Regions from separate parts of the Paramicrobacterium fandaimingii genome, predicted to be linked through region 3. Evidence: predicted binding sites of a transcription regulator. Region 3 holds the regulator's gene; each other region holds the start of a gene.

Region 1 (6,505 bases), 1.1 Mb from region 3:
GCGGATCGTCTGTGCCGGCATCCGCCCTCTCACGCAGCAGAAACATCGGGCCTCCTCGATCGTGCGTTGTCGTGCATCATCACACTATGCGGCACGGCAGACATCCAATCGACACAGAACCGGCTCGACCCGCGGGTGCGAGTCGAGCCGGTCAATTGACGGCGTGTGTCAGCGCGCTTGTGCCCGGCGCACGAGCACGGCCCAGATCGTAGCAGCGACAACGCCGACGGCGAGCAGCACGCCCATCCACGGGGCCCATCCCATCGACAGTAAAGAGAAGAGCCATGAGGCGAAGCTGTCGTTAAGGAACGCCAGGGCGCCGCCGGCCACGGTGACGAGAGTGAATGCGAGAAGTACAAGCCACAGGCCAAGCTGACCCCATCGATTGAATACTGTCGTGATGGCCGCACCGACGAACATGAACGCCAGAATCAGGAGGAAGGTCTGCACGAGCGTCTGCCACGCGGGCCCTGTTCCTGTGTAAACAACGTTGAAGAATCGTATGTGCAGGCCCCACCCTTCGGTGACTTCCTCAAGCATCTTGCCGACCGTGACGATGATCGAGAAGAAGACGGCATTCGCGATGAACACGAGCGACGTGCCACGGGAGAACTCATTTCGAGTCAGCCCGAAGCCGGTAGCGAGCGGGAAGTATTGGGTCATCGCGGCGATGCCAATTCCCATCAGCGGCCCGAGCAGCGCGAAGATGGCACCATTCCACACCATGCCGTTATACATATCTACGAGATTTTGACCGCCCGTCGCGAGGTTGGCGACGATGCCAATGACCAGGATGAAAGAAAACGACATTCCGGCGATCATCAGTGGCTGCCCAATGGCAGTGAATCGGTTGGCTGTATGCAGGTTGACGACGGATCCTATTCGCATGATCACTCCTTTCAAGCGGAGACCGCGGAGCGTTCTATGCCCGTGGTCAGATGGACGATGAGGTTTTGGAGCGAGACAGAAGCCACCGCGAGATCCGCCTGCTGGGCGGCATCCCGATCGCCCTCATGCGCGATGAGCGTGACCGTTGCCAGACCGCCCATTCGCTCACGAGCAATCTCTTCTCGATGTTCGGCGAACGCGTCAATCGCATCGGCACGACCCGAGACCTGGATTGCGCGGCCGCGAAGCTCCTCGGTGTCTTCGTCGAGCAGCACCTGTCCATCGTCGAGAACGACCACATGCTCGAGCAGATTCGCAGCCTCGTCGATGTGATGCGTCGAGAGCACTACTGTGCGCGGGTGCTCCGCGAAGTCTTCAAGCAGCCTGTCATAGAAGAGCTGTCGCGCCACGGCATCCAAGCCCAAATACGGCTCGTCGAAGAATGTCAGTGGCGCACGCGATGCGAGCCCGATGATGATGCCGATAGCGCTGAGCTGACCACGTGAGAGCTTTTTGACGAGACGCTTCGTTGGCAGCCGAAACTCATCGACAAGGCGCGCGGCAAAAGCGGCATCCCAATTCGGGTAGACGGATGCCGCCACCATGAGCACGTTTCCGGCTTTGAAGGTGTCGGGGTATTTCTGGCTCTCCTGAATAAAGCAGGTCTGCGAGAGAACCTCGGCGTTCTCGACGGGGTTCTCCCCGAGCACCGTCATCGAACCGGCCGTAGCGAAGATCTGGCCGGTGAGCAGTTGCATCAGCGTGGTCTTGCCTGCACCGTTTCTGCCGAGCAGTCCATAGATGCGGTCCGGTTCGAGGTCGATGGTGACACCGTCGACGGCGCGAACATCCTTATAGACCTTGGCAAGATCGCGTGTGGAAATCGCGGTCATGATTGTGCCTCTTTCGTGATCAATGCGATGAGATCGTCTGTGCTGAGCCCCAGCTTCGAAGCCTCATGCACGAGAGGGGCGACATACTCCATTGCGAAGGACGTCTTTCGTGATTCCATGAGCTGACGTTTGGCCCCACTGGCGACGAACATGCCGATTCCCCTCCTCTTGTAGAGAATTCCTGTGTCAACGAGTCTGTTGAGCCCTTTGCCCGCCGTTGCGGGGTTGATGCGTAGAAATGCCGCAAGCGCGTTTGTCGAGGGCACCGCGGTTTCTTCCGGGTACGTGCCATCGAGAATGTCGTTCTCGATCTGCTCTGCGATCTGAACGAACAGCGGGCGACCTTCATCAAGCATCGTGAGTGACTCCTTGTTGGTTCGTTACTCAACTAATGAACCACATAACCAAGCTGGTGTCAAGACGCGCGGTCGCAAGACGTTCTACGCGACTCGAGGTACGAGTCGCACAAGGATGACCATCGCAATGAGCTCGACAAGGGTCTGCATGACGACGGCGAGGGGCGCAAGGTCAAGGTGTGCGGGCAGCGCAAGGGCAAACGGAAGAACGACAAGCGAGTTGCGCGTCACCCCGCTGAAGATAAGCGCGCGCCGATCCAGCTGGGACATGTGCAGAAGGCGCCCGACAATCGCCCCAACCCCAACGAGCACGGCGATGAACAGCACATAGACCGGTACGACCGCTGCGAGTTCGATGATCCGCGAACCGACTCCCGCGATGTGAGAGGCAACGACGACGATGAGCACAAGCATCATGCACGGCACCATCACCGCATTGCCCAGGTGTCGAAGACCTCCGCCGACGCGCGTGCGTGAGGCCACCTGTGTCAGCGCCGCCATGCCGAACGGCACAACGATGAGAAGCAGAAACGCTTCAACAAACGGGCGGGCCGCAAGGCCTGCCAGAAGCGCCGGCCCCGCCATGGCCCCGAGGTACAACGGAAGGAACGCCATCTGCAGCACCAGAAGAATCGGAGTGACGGCGAGCAGCTTATTTGCGCTGCCTCCAGCGACCCGCGCGAAGACGATCACATAGTCGACGCACGGGCTGAGTAAGACAAGAAGCACACCAATGAAGAGAGGCTCATTGCTCGCGATAATGCGAGAGATCACAAAGACGACGATTGGTACGATGACGAAGTTGACGCCGCCGACAGCAAGCAGAAATCGCCAATCGCGGAGCCCCGCGCCGACCGCAGCCACAGGCACGCTCAGGAAAGTCACGTACATGAGCACCGCGAGCGACGGCGTAATCAGCGGGCCCAGCCACAGTCCGATTTCGGGCAAACCAAAACCAAGGGCGGCCGCGCAGAGAATCGCGGCTATGTAGAGAGTCACCTGATACCGCTCTAACCCCGCAACGACGCCACCCATGCAGGCAAGTCTCGCACCAGATCAGAATGGTGGGTCGTCGGGGAGCGAATCGAAAAGGCTCGGCGCGTCACCCTCTGGCTCCACGACCTCGACGTTCGACTCGATTCGTGTAAAACCCGGCTCCGAATACGGACGAACAACATAGTGACGCTCGAGTGGAGATGTCCACACGAGGTATCCGTCGGCTGTGCGATCCACGGCCCATCGCGTCTCGTGCTTGAGCCGGTGGTGTGGTCGACACAATGCATTCAGATTGTCTATCTCGGTCTTCCCGCCGTACTGCCAATCCTGGCGGTGGTCGATGTCGCAGGAGGACGCTGAACGGTTGCACCCTGCGAAACCACAGGTTTCATCACGAATCTCGACGGCTTTACGCAAGTCTGCGGGAACCGCGTAACGATCACGGCCAACGGAGAGCACAGCACCTGTCTCCGGGTGTGTCAAAATCCGAGTGAAACTCGGCGCATTCGCGGAAAGCTCCCGCGCCGTTTCGGCGTCGATCGGCCCGTAGCCCTCAAGTTCGGCAGACTCCTCAGAATGGCCGAGCAGGGTCATCACAGGAACGGTGACGTGCACGCTTGGACGAACCGCGCCCGAAGCTGAACGCGGCTCGTCTTCGCCGCTGTCCGCGGGCTCGCCTGACCAGGCGAAACCTTTCATGAGGGCGTCTGAGACAGCATCCGCAGCGATCTGCCTGAGGGTTCGAGCGTCACCCACCGCCTTGAGCGACAGCGCAGTGTTGCGCGCCACGTGCGCAAAGCTCTCGGTCATCTCGATCGGTGCATAGATCGAGAACCAGCCCATGCCGTCGGGTTCTCCATAGTTCTCGATGTGTCTGTCAGCTTTTGCCGCCTTCTTTCGCTCGACCGCTGTTTCGGGGTGCATTCTCTCGCGCAGCGCCAGTGCCGATCGGTTGAACTGCGGCGGCGTCGACGACGCGGCGACGGCGATCGCCTCGGATTCGAACCGGCGCGTTTCCAACGCATCAAGCCCATTGGCCTGGGAGACCATGAGCTCTGCATGTCGGTAGGAAATCTCGCCCGAACGAAGCGCATCGAGCGTCTCGGGAAGGTCGGCGACGAGCGCTTCGCTGCTCGCGAGCATCGACTCAACCTTGCGCTCAGACAGTTTCAACGCCGTGGCGAGTTCGGAGACGAAGGCGCGGCGAGCCCATTCGTCTCGTGAGGAAGCTGACCCTTCCGACTCGGTGAATAAGCGTTGATGCTCGAGTGAGAATCGAAGCGCCTGGCACATGAGCCCGGCCAACCGCGCATGCACAACTGCAAGCATCTCGTTCTCTTCTGCAATTCCATCGATCATCAGCGAGAGGAGGTTTGCCTGCGAACCGAACAAGTTGCGCCCTGCGTCATCACCGCCTGGGACTGAGAGGGTGTCTGTGAAATTAACCATGGCGAAACACCATCATGAGCCACCGACAGTGTTTCGTAGTTATGTTCGAGTACCTTGTCGTGGCCAAGCGCCCCGATGAGCGGTCGCTGAGTTCAGCGACCGCTCATCGATGGGGATCTCAGCGTCGGCGAAGCGCGCGTTTACGCCCAGCCAGTTTCACCCCCGCCCCAGCGAGAAGCAGAAGTGCCGCGAGTCCGAGAACGGCAGTGCTCCCGTCAGCCCCCGTTTCAGGCAGCTCTTGGCTGGCGCCGCTGTTACTCCAGCGCACGGACGACGCGGCCGGTGAAGCGCCACTGTCGCTACTGCCGTGCTCGAGAACGTCCGGGTCATTTGAGTCGGGCTCGTCTGCGCTCGGGTCATCGGTCCCTGGGTTGTCTGCGCCCGGGTCATCAGTGCCCGGGTTGTCAGTTTCCGGGTTGTCAGTTTCCGGGTTGTCAGTCTCCGGGTCATCTGTGCCCGGGTCGTCAGTGCCAGAAGGGACCTCGGTCGTGCTGTCTCCGATCACCGAGATCGCGTTTCCGCCGATGGTGACGGGAACGCTGGTCTCGAGATCGATGAGGCTTCCGCCCAGAACGCTGTCGTCACCCGAAGTCATCGGAGAATCAACACCTGCGCTCCCTTCAGACACGGTGCTTGCGCCCGATGTCGTCGAGTCGCCGATCACTGAAATGGCATTGCCATTTGCCGTCACCGGGGCATCAACCGGACCATCAACGACGGAGCCGCCGAGAACGCTGTCGTCGCCAGACGACTGCGAACCTGAGTCAGCGACCGGCTCAGTGACTGCACCTTCAGTGTCGACAGTCGTTGCTGCACCCGATGTCGTCGAGTCACCGACCACGGAAACGGCTGAACCGTTCACCGTAATCGGTGCCTCAACTGCCGGGCTCACAACCGAGCCGCCAGCGATGCTGTCGTCACCAGAGGTCACAGCGTTTGATGCGACACCTGCCGAATCTGCATCGGCGCGGGCAACGTCAGAAACGTCACCGCCGCCGCTGGATGTTGCGTCGCCGAGACCGGAAACCGCAATTCCAGCGAGATCGACCGGAATGTCCACCACCGGCGAGACGGCAGTGCCACCAACGACACTGTCGTCACCAGAAGTGACGACGTCCGACGTGCCCCCAACCGGAGCCGAGCCAGCGCCAGCGTTCCCCTCGGGAACCCAAGCACCAACACTCGTCGAAGCATCGCCCAGACCGGCGATCGCGAGACCACCGAGATCCACCGGCACAGTCACCACTGGGGCAACAGCGGTGCCGCTGGCAATGCCATCATCACCAGAGGTGGAAGCGTCCGAAGCCGCCCCCACCGGATCGGAAGCCCCCATGTCGGCGGCCGCCCCGGTGGCAGCACCGGACGTGGCGGAATCACCGATCACCGAAACGGCAAGGCCGCGCAGCGAAATCGGCAACGTGGCCGTGGGATCCACGACCGAACCACCAACGACACTGTCGTCACCAGAAGTGACGACGTCCGACGTGCCCCCAACCGGAGCCGAGCCAGCGCCAGCGTTCCCCTCGGGAACCCAAGCACCAGCACGTGTCGTCGAGGCATCGCCCAGACCGGCGATCGCGAGACCACCGAGATCCACCGGCACAGTCACCACAGGGGCAACAGCGGTGCCGCTGGCAATGCCATCATCACCAGAGGTGGAAGCGTCCGAAGCCGCGCCCATCGGGTCGGAAGCACTCGCCCCGGTGGCAGCACCAGACGTAACGGAATCACCGAGCCCAGAAACGGCAACACCGTTCGCAGTGATCGGGATGTTCACCACCGGACTTGCGTTCGTGCCGCCAGCGACGCTGTCGTCGCCAGAGGTTGCTGAGTCGGCGTCAGCGTCACCTGAGGCAGGGGGCGCGGTGTCCTCTGCAGGGGGCGTCGTTTCCTCGGCAGGAGGCGCCGTGTCCTCCGCAGGGG
Region 2 (6,505 bases), 820 kb from region 3:
CACGGTCGGCATCCAACGAAGGAGACCCAGGTGGCGAAAATCGGCGTACAGGCAATGATGCTGAAAGATAGCTTTGCGGAGGTCGGCCCCTATGAGACCCTTCGAAAGATCACCGATATCGGATATCACGCCGTCGAGATCTCTCAGATCCCGATGACCACAGACAATGTCGATGAGCTCGTGCGCGCCCGGGATGAGTTGGGCATGGACATCGCGTCCCTGTCGACGGGACTGCGCGGCAAGCCGGGGATGCCCCTCGACACGCTCTCAGAGAACTACGACAAGCTCGTCGCTGATTGCCGTCGGGTGAACACGTCGATGGTGCGCATCGGCATGCTCCCCTTCGATGCGATGGGTTCGCTCGACAAGGTTCTCGAGTTCTGCGATGACACGAATGAGTATGCGAAGCGCCTCGCCGACGATGGCATCCGCTTGTATTACCACAACCATCACGTTGAGTTTGCGAAGTACGACGGGAAGCTGCTGCTCGACATCATTGCCGACAGGGCTCCTGACGTCGGTCTGGAACTTGATGCTCATTGGATTCAGCGTGGCGGCAAGGATCCAGCGACGACGATCAAGCGCTACAGCGACCGCGTAGCGATGATCCATCTCAAGGATTACCGCATTGGGCAGGTGCCGGATGAGGCCTTCACGGCGCTTGACTCGGGTGATTTTGCCACTTTCATGCAGGCGTTCATCGGCGTTGTGCAGTTTGCCGAAGTCGGCGAAGGAAATCTCGATTTTCCCGGAATCATCCAAGCTGCGCTCGACAGTGATGCTGAGTATCTGCTTGTCGAGCAGGATCAGCTTTACGGCCGTGGCGTCTTTGACTGCCTGCAAACGTCCTACGACAATCTCGTCGATCTCGGGTTCAGCAAACTGTTCTGAGTATTCTCGTCACCTTCTTAACGCGCGCCGGGCACACCTCAGAGCGCTTCGAGCTGTTTGACTCGTGCGTTGGGTGTGTCGGGGCCGCCGCGTACGTCAGGTGCGCGGCCCGGTATCTCGCCCGGCGTCGGGCGGGTCACTGTCGTCGTCTCCGGGAGCGCGTCGCTGCCCCAGATACCGTCGGTTCACGTACCAGTCTGGTGGGGTCAGTCTGGGGTGGCCGTTTTTGTCGCGGGTGAGGGACCATTCGCCGCGTTCCAGCAATCTGTGGTGAAACCAGCAGACGATCAGGCCATTTGCAACATCTGTTCGGTCGCCGTTTTCCCATCTTTGCACGTGATGCGCTTCACACAACCAGGCGGGAATGTCACAGTCGGCAGCCGCGCAGGTGTTCCCATCGCGGGCGATCAACGCCAAACGCTGCTTCGCCGTGAAGAACCGTCTGGCGTGCCCGAGGTTGAGCACGTCACCATGTTCATCAATGGTGACGTTCATCGTGTCGCCATCGCACTGCATCTGTGTCACAAAGCTCATCGGCAACGGTGCTGGTGTTCCTGGAGACCAGGCAGCACCGGTACTGTTCTCCAGATCGTCGTCTTTCACCGTGACCATCACTGTTGGGCCACGGCCGTGGAGTTTCGGTGTGGAGTGTTGTTTCCCGACACCGCCGATGATTGACGTGAACACGTCGGCGCGTTCCTGCTGCCTTGTCCGTTCTTCGGGTGCTTGCTTGGTCGCGGCGAGCTCTTCAGCATGCATAAACGTCGGCGAGGTTCTCTTCGACATGCACGCGTCAAACACGGGTGTCACCTGCGCTGCCTGCTCGGGAGAGAGCACCCCGGTGATTTTCATCGATCCGTCGTCTTGGTGTTTGAAGACCAGCTTGCGTGCCTCATGGAGTTCTTCTGCTGTGGGTTCGACACCGTCAGGGTCCAGAGCAACACGAAACAAGCGGGCCTGCTGCCGCACAGCATCCGCCGTGAACGGCACTTCACCGTACGCACCCGTCGCATTACCGATCAGCGTTTTCTCGGCCCAGTCGATCTGCTCTGGGGAAACCCGGGGCAGAATCGGTGCCAACGTGCTGGTGATCGACTCGGCCACATCCAGACCAATCGTGCCTTCCGACAACGCCTGCGCGGTCTGAGCGAACACCGGGTCGAGAGGCAGACCGGTGTCGGACACTCGCGGTGTGGTGTGTTTCGCGACTGTCGCGAACCGATACGCTGTGGAGTTCTTCGCCCCCGTGATCACCTCAAACAATGCCGTGGGGCTCTTCGCACCGTGACGAGCAGCGAGACCATCAAACCCGGCATCCGTGTCCGACCGCCGGGCAATGTCTCCGACGTTTGAGATTTGGCGGCCTTCGATGATGCGGCTGCTGTTTCCCAAAAGGCCCGTGTAGGTCAACAGTGTGTTGGCGGAGAGACCGGCCGGGTCGATCGACGCGAGTCGTGACGCGGCAGAAAGCAAATCTTCCGCAGCCTCCACAGCAACAGCATCCGGACCCCCATTGGGTTCAAAACCAGGTGCCGTGACTGCTTCGTGCATGACCAGAGTATCGCAGGACCCACCGACACTCCCACCGACAGAACACCCGGTCAACCACCCATTGTGGATAACTCGTGAAAGTTCTCACCTGTGGACGAAGAAACAGCGAAGCTACTCGCGACGGTCAGGGCCGAGAGCTCTCCCGCACAGCTCCGCTGGAGCCGCGAATAATCAACTCAGTATCGAGACCCTGAGTAGCAAGCCGCGCTGCGGCACCGTCTGGGCCTTCCTCAATCAGCTGAAGCGTCTGCCTCACAGCGAGTCTTCCGGCATCCAGAAGCGGCGATCGCACCGTGGTAAGCGGAGGAGACGTGAAGTCAGATCCGAAGATGTCGTCGAAGCCAAGAATGCTGAACGTCCCGGGCACCGAAATGCCCTGCTCGGCCGCCGTGCGCATGAGTCCGATCGCCATGAGGTCGTTATACGCAATCACAGCCGTTGCCCCCGAAGCGATGACGCGTGAGAGCAGAGAACGCCCACCATCGATCGTCGGCTCTTGCGGTGCCGTTGACGTGATTGTCATTCCGCGCGCTTGAGCGCCCTCCTGAAGAGTCTCCCAGCGGTGGCGACTCATCCATGACCCTGACGGGCCAGAGAGAAACACGAGATCAGTGTGCCCCAGAAGCTCGAGGTGCGCGAGTGCCTGGTCGATGCCCGGCCCAATATTCGGCGTCACACTTGACACACCGTCGATCTGCCTGTTGATCACGACGAGCGGCTTCTCCTCGGCGAGCGCTTTGATCGCTTCGTCAGTCAAGCGGGAGGTTCCGAGGACAAGCCCATCGACGGCCGGTTGGATGCGTTGCGCCGACGCGGCTTCGCGCTCGCCCGACTCTTGAGACTCCGAGATGACCAGCGTGTAGCCTCTCTCGGCTGCGGCTTTCTCAGCCCCACGGACGATGCCGAAGATCACCGGGTTCGTAATGTCAGCGATCAGCAGGCCGAGGGTGTTCGTCCGCCCCGTCGGCAACGCTCGCGCCATGGGATTGAGCCGATAGTTCAGCTGCTTTGCGGCGTCGTGAATCTTCGCTTCGGTCTTGACGTTGATGCGGCCGGGCTGGCTCAGCGCACGTGACACTGTGGAGGGATTCACTCCCGCAAGTTTCGCCACATCGTAGATTGTGGGCGCAGAGCGGGCCTTCTTGCGTGCAGACGCGGGGTTACTCGCCACCGGTCATCTCCATTCCCCGTTCGGCCGAGGCTGCAGACAGCAACCCGACTCTACGGTAATACACCACCGCCGCGGGAGGCTCACACCGCGGCGGTGGCGTCAGCATCCTGTGACTTCAGTGCAGCGAGTCGCTTGCGTTCGTCTCGGCGCTGCTGCTGGCGATCGGGGTCAGGAACCGGCGAAGCAAGCAGAAGCTTTTGCGTGTACGGATGCTGTGGATCCTGGGTCACTTGACCGGCATCGCCCTGCTCGACGATCTCTCCGCGATACATCACAGCAACTCGGTGACTGATGTGGCGCACGACATCGAGGTCGTGCGACACGAACAGGTACGACACACCGGTGTCCCGCTGAATCTGCAGAAACAGATCGAGCACTGTCGCCTGCGTCGTGAGATCGAGCGCCGAAACCGGCTCATCGCACACGATGAGCTTGGGTGACAGAGCAAGCGCACGCGCGATCGCCACGCGCTGACGTTGACCTCCAGAGAACTCGCGTGGCTGCCTGTGCAGCGCATCGCTGGGAAGGCTGACTTGATCGAGCAGCTCTTTCACCCGCGCCTGAGATTCTTTCGGCCCGATGCCCTGGATTCCCAGGGGCTCGGCGAGAATGTCGCCGATCTCCATCGCCGGATTGAGCGATGTGTATGGGTCTTGAAAAACAACCTGCAGGTGGCGACTGAGCTTCTGTCGCTGCGCACGCGATGCGTGGCTGATGTCTGAACCGTTGAAGGCAATCGTTCCAGCCGACACCGGCGCGAGTCCCAGCACCGCACGACCGAGGGTCGTCTTGCCCGAGCCGGACTCCCCCACAAGGCCGAGAGTCTCGCCTTCGCCAATGCTGATGGATATATCGGTGAGTGCGCGAAATGGCTTCGCTCTGAAACCCTTTCCCCGGTAGTCAACGTTGAGCGAGTCCACCTCAAGGAGCGGCTTCTTCGTGTCTGCAGCATCCATCATGATTGCAACCCTCCTTCGGCGGTGACGAGCATGGTCATGGGCCTTTTCCCCTCGAGCATCGAAGACAGCAGCGTCTTCGTGTACGGGTCCTGCGGGTTGCGCAGAACCTCGCGCACCTCACCGGTTTCGACGAGCCGACCCTGCTGCATGACAACGACGCGGTCGCAGAGGTCGGCCACGACACCGAAGTTGTGCGTGACGAGGATCACGCCGACGCCGAGGCGCTTCTGCAGATCGCGAATGAGATCGAGCACGTCGGCCTGCACTGTCACATCGAGAGCCGTCGTCGGTTCGTCGGCAATGATCAGGTCTGGTTCGCAGCTGATCGCACCCGCGATGAGCACACGTTGGGCCATGCCACCAGATACTTCGTGCGGATACGCATCGAATGTACGCTGCGGATTGACGATTCCAACGTCGGTCAGCAGCTGCAGCGCACGCTTCTTCGCCTCGCGCTTGCTGATGCCGAGAATGCGCACCATTGGAGCGACGAGCTGCGACCCGCAGGTGTACGCCGGATCGAGGTTCGACATCGGCTCCTGCGGAATGTAGGAGATGCGCTTGCCTCGCAGCTTCGACAGCCGCGACTGGCTCACGGTCTCTTCGCCGGGGGCCACCGTGTAGTTACCGTCGAATTGGATGCTGCCCGAGACGATGCGTGCCTCATCGGGAAGCAGGCCGAGCATCGAGAATGCCGTCTGTGACTTCCCCGACCCCGATTCACCGACGATGCCGAGGACTTCACCGCGATCCACGGTGAACGACACATCGCTCACGACCTCCTTGACGGTGCCCGCTGCCTGGGGGTAGCCCACCGCGAGGTGCGAGACCTCGACAAGATGGTCGCTGGATGCGGGCGCAGGAACTGTGACGCGCTTCGTCGACGTCAGCGTGTTCTTGCGCGTTTTCGGCGTCGCAACCTTTTCGCGGTCTTCAAGGGCATCGCGCACGGCATTGCCGAGAAGCACGAGAGCACCGATCGCGAGTCCGATCACGACGGCGGGCCATACGAGGAGCGTCGGAGCGAGGTATACGTTGGCGAACCCCTCGGCGAGCATGACACCCCATGTCGCGACGGCCGGGTCGCCAAGACCGAGAAACTCCAGTCCCGACTGAATGGCGATCGCGACACCGCAGACGACGGCCGTCTGAATGATGATGGGGGCGCGAACGACAGAGAAGATGTGCCGGGCGATGATGCGTCCGTCGCCCAGTCCCGAGACGCGTGCGGCATCCACATACAGTTCATTGCGCACGGACTGCACGGCCGTGCGCGTCAGCCTGAAGTAACCGGGGCTGATCACGACGCCGAAGGCGATCATGGAGATCCAGACCGACGGGCCGAAAGCGGCACGGATGGTCAGCAGCAAGATAATCGCAGGGATCGCCATCAGCACATTGACTACCCAGTTCGAAACGGAATCGAAGAATCCGCCGTAGTACCCAGCGATGAGGCCAGAGGGGAGCCCAAGCCCAATCGCGACGACGGCGCAGAGCGCCGCCGAGATCAGCGTCGTCTGGGCACCGAGCACAATTCTGCTGAACGTGTCGCGGCCCGCACTGTCTGTTCCGAGAAGATTCGTCGCGTCGGGGCTGGCCAGTGTCTTGGAGATGTTCGCAAAGTTCGCGTCGAAAGGTGCGATCCACTGCGCGAAGATCGCGACGATGATCAAGACACCGAGCACCGCGATCGCGATCGCGCCCATCGGGTTCTTCAGCAGCTTGACGAAAATGTGCGTGCGGGCGATCGTCGCCTGCGACGCTTTTACCTCGATTGGTTCGCTCATGAGACACGCACCTTGGGGTTGAGCCACCCATTCGCCAGATCGACGAGCAGGTTGACGATGATGACAATGATGACTGTGTAGATGACCACGCCCATGACCAGCGGGGTATCGCCAAGAACCGTTGACTGCACGGCGAGGGCGCCCAT
Region 3 (6,505 bases):
GCACAGCACGCACCCCATCAAGGCCAAGCGTCTTCGCATTGCTCCGAAGCCGGTCAAGTGCCCGTTCATTGACGTCTACCCCCCACACGGTGGCGTCAGGAGAGAGCAGGCCAAGGCTGAGCGCGATGGGCCCCCAACCGCACCCGAGATCAAGCAGATGACCGCCCTCTGGCGGAGGAGGAGTGCTGCTCAGAAGAACTCGAGTTCCCAGATCAATACGGTCGGGACTGAAGATTCCGTTCGCCGAAGTGAGACTGTGCTGCGCACCCGCCAAATCGACGGTGATGCTCTTGATGGTGAGCTCGCTCCTGGGAGCGCCCGAGAAATAGTGATCGCCGGTCATAGTTAGGTACGTTATCTCAGGCTTCCGACACTAGGCTTAAGGGAAATGGCTGATATGGGCAAGAACAACACCGACGACGACGCTCTCGACCGCATCATCGCGAGTGGGGACGCACGTGCTTTCTCGGTGTTCGGCCGAGCTCAGGCCCTTCATCAAGATGGGTCCGACTCGAACGCAGACGGTGACCAGCTCGATCGCGAGGAGCGGCGTGCGCTTCGCCGCGTCGCGGGGCTCTCGACCGAGCTCGACGACGTCACCGAGGTCGAGTACCGCCAGCTGAGGCTGGAAAACGTCGTGCTGATCGGCGTATATCCCCAGGGATCCGCCGACGACGCCGAAAACTCTCTTCGCGAGCTCTCGGCTCTGTCAGAGACAGCGGGTGCCGTTGTGCTCGATGGTCTGCTGCAACGACGTCCGCACCCGGATCCGAGCACCTACCTCGGGCGTGGAAAAGCCGAAGAGCTGCGCGACATCGTGCGCTCGCTGAACGCCGACACGGTGATCGCCGACACAGAGCTTGCTCCAAGCCAGCGACGAGCGCTCGAAGACGTCGTCAAGGTGAAGGTGATCGACCGGACGGCAGTCATCCTCGACATCTTCAGCCAGCACGCGCAGAGCCGTGAAGGCAAAGCACAGGTGGAGCTCGCGCAATTGGAGTACCTGCTTCCTCGACTGCGAGGCTGGGGCGAGTCGATGAGCCGTCAGGCTGGTGGTCAGGTCGGAGGTGCCGGTGCGGGAATGGGCTCGCGTGGACCGGGCGAGACGAAGATCGAGCTTGACCGGCGCCGCATCCACACACGCATGGCGAGACTCCGCAAGCAAATCAAGGGCTTCGGGCCAGCACGTGAAGCAAAGCGTGCAAACAGATCACGATTCGCCGTGCCGTCTGTCGCCATTGTCGGGTACACGAACGCCGGAAAGTCGAGCCTTCTCAACAGGGTGACTCAGGCGGGCGTGCTGGTGGAGAACGCGCTCTTTGCCACGTTGGACTCCACGACGAGGCGCACACGTACCGACGACGGTCGAGAATTTACCTTCTCCGACACTGTCGGCTTTGTTCGAAATCTGCCGCACCAGCTCGTCGAGGCTTTCCGCTCGACTCTCGAAGAGGTGTCGTACGCGGACGTGATCGTGCACGTCGTCGATGCAGCGCACCCCGACCCCGCATCTCAGATCACCACGGTCCACGACGTGATCGGGGACGTCGGCGCGCGCGATATCCCCGAGATCATCGTCTTCAACAAAACAGATCTGATCAATGACGACCAGCGACTTCTGCTCAGGGGCCTCGCGCCGAACGCCGTATTCGCCTCTGCCCGAACCGGCGCTGGGGTAGACGAGCTGCTCGAGACGATCGAGCGGATGCTTCCCCACCCTCCCGTCGAAGTGGCTCTGCTCGTTCCCTACGACCGTGGGGACGTCATTTCGATGCTTCACCGTCGCGGTGAAGTGACGAAAATTGACTATCGGGAAGACGGCACGTACCTCGAGGCGGCGGTTTCCGACGAAATCGCCGCGCAAGTCACGGAATTCGCCGAAGCGCGCTAATCCTCAGACCGAGCGCAGAACGGCGACGACCTTGCCGAGAATGTCCGCGTGGTCGCCGAGAATGGGCTCATAGGCACTGTTGCGGGGGAGCAGCCACGTGTGGCCGTCTCGCTGGCGGAAGACTTTGACTGTTGCCTCCTCGTCGAGCATTGCCGCGACAATGTCGCCATTCTCTGCGGTGGCCTGCTGGCGCACGACAACCCAATCTCCGTCGCAGATAGCGGCGTCGATCATCGACTCGCCCTTGACATGGAGCATGAACAGTTCGCCTTTGCCGACGAGTTGGCGGGGGAGGGGAAAAACCTCCTCGACCTGCTGTTCAGCAGTGATGGGGACGCCAGCGGCGATATTTCCGACGAGGGGAACCATGGTGGCGTCTCCGACGGGTCTTGACGTCTCACCGATGTCGGCGGTCTGAGGAAGGTCGATGAGCACCTCAAGGGCGCGCGGGCGGTTCGGGTCCCGACGCAGGTAACCACTCAGCTCAAGCTGGTTCAGTTGGTGGGTGACACTCGAGAGAGAGGCAAGGCCAACCGCATCGCCGATCTCGCGCATGCTCGGCGGATAGCCATTCTGCGAAACAGTCCGCTGGATGAACTCGAGAATCGCCCTCTGCTTATCGCTCAGATTCTTGCGGCGACGGGTGCGTGTCTTCTTCGTCGGATCCTGTGCCATCGCTCTGCTCCTGTCTCCTCACGAGCCCCGATGTCGGTGGCTCGTGGTGATGTGTTCCCTGTGTTCGAAACTGTATCCGCTTCGGCGGGTCGAGGCAAACATCTATTCGAGTGTGTCGCGGAATTTCTTCGGCGACAACCGAAAAAGATGGTTGACAGTTCGAACAGTCGAAGATAGGTTCGGAACACAGGTTCGTTTCGGCCCTCACCGGCCTGAGGGCCGAAACGAACTCGTCAACGAAGGAGCAGAACGATGACATCCCCGCAGACCAATGCAGCACCCCGGCTTCGTCTCACCGCCCGCGGCCGCGCCGTTCTTACGGGAATCGCTGCTATTCCCTTTGTGTTCGGCATCGCCTTTGGCGCTGTACACGCGAATTCCGCCGTGGCATCCGACTCGTCATCGTCGGCGACCTTCGAATACGTGACCGTCTCCGCCGGTGAATCGCTGTGGATGCTGGCAGAGCGCATCGCGCCTGATCACGACCCCCGCGACGTGGTTGCGGAGATCGTCGACCTCAATCGACTTGAGACGTCATCGGTGGCCGCGGGTGAGCGAATCGCGATCCCGTCACGGTACGAGGAAGCTGTTCGGTAAGCCCATACGATGGAGGGGTGACCACATTCGATGATCTTCCTCTTCGCGACGGCCTTCGCGGCCGCTCTCCGTACGGTGCCCCGCAGGCTCCGGTTCCGATTTCGCTGAACGTCAATGAGAACACACATGGCATTCCAGAGGTTGTGGCGCACGATATCGTTGGGGCTGTTGCAGCGTCGATCATCGGGCTGAATCGCTATCCGGACCGCGAGTTCACCGAACTGCGGCAGGACTTCGCGGCGTATCTGGGGCACGGTATGCGGGCAGAGAATATCTGGGCCGCAAACGGCTCGAACGAGGTGCTGCAGCAGATTCTTCTGGCGTTCGGCGGCCCGGGGCGGACTTTTCTTGGGTTCACTCCCACGTATTCGATGTACCCATTGCTTGCCATGGGGACAAACACACGATGGATCGGTCGCGAGAGGGAAAAGGATTTCGAGCTCTCACCCGAGTACATCGCTCGCGTGATCGCGGAGGACGCGCCCGACGTCGTCGTGCTGTGCTCACCGAACAACCCGACGGGCACGCCTCTGACCCTCGACACCATTCGCGCCGCATACGAGGCAGCACCGGGGATCGTCATCGTCGACGAGGCGTATGCCGAGTTCTCTGATCAGGGAACCCCAAGCGCGCTGGAGCTGCTCCAAGGACGGCCTCGCCTTATCGTCTCTCGCACGATGAGCAAGGCATTCGCATTTGCCGGGGCTCGCGTCGGTTACCTCGCCGCTGATCCCGCGATTGCCGATGCTCTGCGCCTTGTTCGACTTCCGTACCACCTGTCGGCGCTGACTCAGGCTGCTGCTCGGGCGGCGTTGCGGCATTCCGATGCCATGCTTGCTGTCGTTGACGACATCCGGGCGCAGCGAGACCGCATGTCGAGCGGGCTCGCCGAACTCGGGTACCGACCGTACAGGTCGGGAAGCAACTTCGTTTTCTTCGGCGGCGTCGACGACACATCGGCGCTGTTCCAACACCTGTTCGAGCGCGGCATCCTCATCAGAGATGTTGGCATCGACGGCCACATGCGCGTTACGGCCGGCACGGAAACCGAGACGTCTGCGTTCCTCGACGCGATGACCGCACTACGATCATGAGTATGACTTCTTCACGCGTCGCACGCATTCAGCGCGAGACTAGCGAGTCGTCCATCGACCTGCACATCGATTTGGACGGTTCGGGCACGAGCGACATCTCGACGTCTGTGCCGTTCTTCGATCACCTGCTGACGGCATTTGCCAAACACTCGCTCACCGATCTCACTGTTCGCGCAACGGGGGACACCGACATCGACGTTCACCACACGGTGGAGGACATCGGCATCGCACTCGGGTTGGCGATCAGGGAGGCACTCGGCACGAAAGCCGGGATCTCTCGCTATGGCGATGCGCTCGTCCCCCTGGATGAGGCTCTTGCGCAAGCCGTTGTCGACATCTCAGGGCGACCGTATCTCGTTCACGGCGGAGAACCGGAGGGCTTCGAATTTCATCTGATTGGCGGCCACTTCACGGGGTCGATGGTGCGTCACGTCTTTGAAGCGATAGCGCTCAACGCGGCGCTGACAGTTCACGTCGAGCTGAAGGTCGGCCGCGACCCCCATCACATTGCTGAAGCTGAGTTCAAGGCGTTCGCACGAGCGTTCCGGCAAGCTAAATCGTTGGATCCGCTTGTCTCGGGGATTCCGTCGACAAAGGGTGCGCTGTGAGCGCACCCCGCGTCGTGGTCTTCGACTATGGTTCGGGCAATGTCCACTCGGCTGTGAAAGCTCTCGAAGCCGCTGGTGCTGATGTTCGACTGACAGGCAGCAAGCGCGAGGCTTTCGAATCAGATGGGCTGCTTGTTCCCGGTGTCGGGGCTTTTCGCGCCGTCGTCGATCAGCTGCGATCTTCCGGCGCGGACGAGGTCATCGATCGGCGTCTCGCCGGTGGGCGCCCCGTACTCGGGATCTGCGTCGGGATGCAGGTGATGTTCGACTCCGGTGTCGAGCGTGGTTTTGACGCTGAAGGACTTGCTCAGTGGCCGGGCGTCGTCGAGAAGCTCGACGCTCCTGTGCTGCCGCACATGGGATGGAACACAGTGGATGCTCCGGCCGCGTCAGCGCTGTTCGCCGGTGTCGCGTCTGAGCGGTTCTATTTTGTGCACTCCTATGCCGCACGCGCGTGGCCGCTCGACGCATCCGGGCCGTTCGCCGCCCCTCAGGTCACGTGGGCCGAGCATGGTGAACGATTCATCGCGGCCGTTGAAAACGGACCGCTGTGGGCCACTCAGTTTCACCCGGAGAAATCGGGGAAGGCGGGCATCCGCTTGCTCACGAATTGGGTGGATACCCTCACCGCTCACTAACATAGGGTTCTTGTGCTGCACAGGCACACGCAACGCTCTTCAAAGGATGGAAATGCGCGAGTTCAATCAGGCTCCGGCACTCGAACTGCTGCCGGCCGTAGACGTTGCCGATGGCAAAGCCGTGAGGCTCACTCAAGGCGAGGCCGGGAGCGAGACGAATTATGGCGACCCCGTCGATGCTGCGGAAGCCTGGGCTGACGCCGGCGCCGAGTGGATTCACCTCGTCGACCTTGATGCAGCATTCGGCCGAGGCAACAACGCCTCCGTCATCAGACGAGTGATCAAGAGCGTGCGCGGCATCAACGTGGAGTTGTCCGGAGGAATCCGGGACGACGAATCACTCGAGGCGGCCCTGTCCAGCGGGGCCAAGCGCATCAACCTCGGTACAGCGGCTCTCGAGAACCCCGAGTGGGCAGCAAATGTCATCGGTCAGTACGGCGAAGCGATAGCCGTCGGCCTCGACGTGCGGGGAACAACGCTCGCAGCGCGGGGATGGACCCGCGACGGTGGCGACCTGTGGCACGTGCTCGACCGCCTCGAGGAGGCTGGCTGTGCTCGCTACGTCGTCACCGACGTGACAAAGGACGGCACGCTCAAAGGCCCGAATATCGAACTGCTCACCGAGGTGATGAATCACACGGAGCATCCGGTTGTCGCATCCGGAGGAATTTCGAGTCTCGACGACATCGCCGCGCTCAGAGAGCTTGTGCCGCTTGGCCTTGAGGGGGCGATCGTCGGTAAGGCGCTGTATGCCGGCGCCTTCACACTCGCAGAGGCCCTGGATGTCGCATCCGACTGACAAAGCGGACTCGGCCGGCCAACCGTGGGCTGGACGCAGCTTCCGCCCGAACGAGAGAGCTGCAGACGATGGCACTGCACCTGCGGGGCTGATCCAGGCACTCGAGGCATTTCAGAGCGGTGACGATGACGGACGCCGAGTCGTCGCTGAGTTTGCTGTCAGCCGCCTATTGATTCCCCTTGTCGCCCATGCAGGCGAACATG

Evidence for each region. The regulator LexA, encoded in region 3, represses DNA repair genes until DNA is damaged. The targets are predictions, from matches to a motif close to TCGAACANNTGTTCGA.
Region 1: HCR84_RS15035 (HNH endonuclease signature motif containing protein) is a predicted target of LexA. The motif match lies at 4,616-4,631, and genes of this name have one in related genera.
Region 2: HCR84_RS05840 (HNH endonuclease signature motif containing protein) is a predicted target of LexA. The motif match lies at 2,481-2,496, and genes of this name have one in related genera.

Annotation. Positions count from the first base shown of each region.
Region 1 is NZ_CP061170.1:3,106,933-3,113,437, forward strand. It holds gene HCR84_RS15010 (TM0106 family RecB-like putative nuclease) at 1-46, opposite strand, end outside; gene HCR84_RS15015 (hypothetical protein) at 169-888, opposite strand; gene HCR84_RS15020 (ABC transporter ATP-binding protein) at 900-1,781, opposite strand; gene HCR84_RS15025 (GntR family transcriptional regulator) at 1,778-2,137, opposite strand; gene HCR84_RS15030 (arsenic resistance protein) at 2,222-3,172, opposite strand; gene HCR84_RS15035 (HNH endonuclease signature motif containing protein) at 3,194-4,582, opposite strand; gene HCR84_RS15040 (LPXTG cell wall anchor domain-containing protein) at 4,701-6,505, opposite strand, start outside.
Region 2 is NZ_CP061170.1:1,208,530-1,215,034, reverse strand. It holds gene HCR84_RS05845 (sugar phosphate isomerase/epimerase family protein) at 31-891, shown strand; gene HCR84_RS05840 (HNH endonuclease signature motif containing protein) at 988-2,442, opposite strand; gene HCR84_RS05835 (LacI family DNA-binding transcriptional regulator) at 2,567-3,613, opposite strand; gene HCR84_RS05830 (ATP-binding cassette domain-containing protein) at 3,694-4,572, opposite strand; gene HCR84_RS05825 (dipeptide/oligopeptide/nickel ABC transporter permease/ATP-binding protein) at 4,569-6,359, opposite strand; gene HCR84_RS05820 (ABC transporter permease) at 6,356-6,505, opposite strand, start outside.
Region 3 is NZ_CP061170.1:2,025,848-2,032,352, reverse strand. It holds gene HCR84_RS09840 (class I SAM-dependent methyltransferase) at 1-343, opposite strand, end outside; gene hflX (GTPase HflX) at 389-1,891, shown strand; gene lexA (transcriptional repressor LexA) at 1,895-2,566, opposite strand; gene HCR84_RS09825 (hypothetical protein) at 2,819-3,163, shown strand; gene HCR84_RS09820 (histidinol-phosphate transaminase) at 3,181-4,257, shown strand; gene hisB (imidazoleglycerol-phosphate dehydratase HisB) at 4,260-4,865, shown strand; gene hisH (imidazole glycerol phosphate synthase subunit HisH) at 4,862-5,503, shown strand; gene priA (bifunctional 1-(5-phosphoribosyl)-5-((5-phosphoribosylamino)methylideneamino)imidazole-4-carboxamide isomerase/phosphoribosylanthranilate isomerase PriA) at 5,556-6,302, shown strand; gene HCR84_RS09800 (SseB family protein) at 6,286-6,505, shown strand, end outside.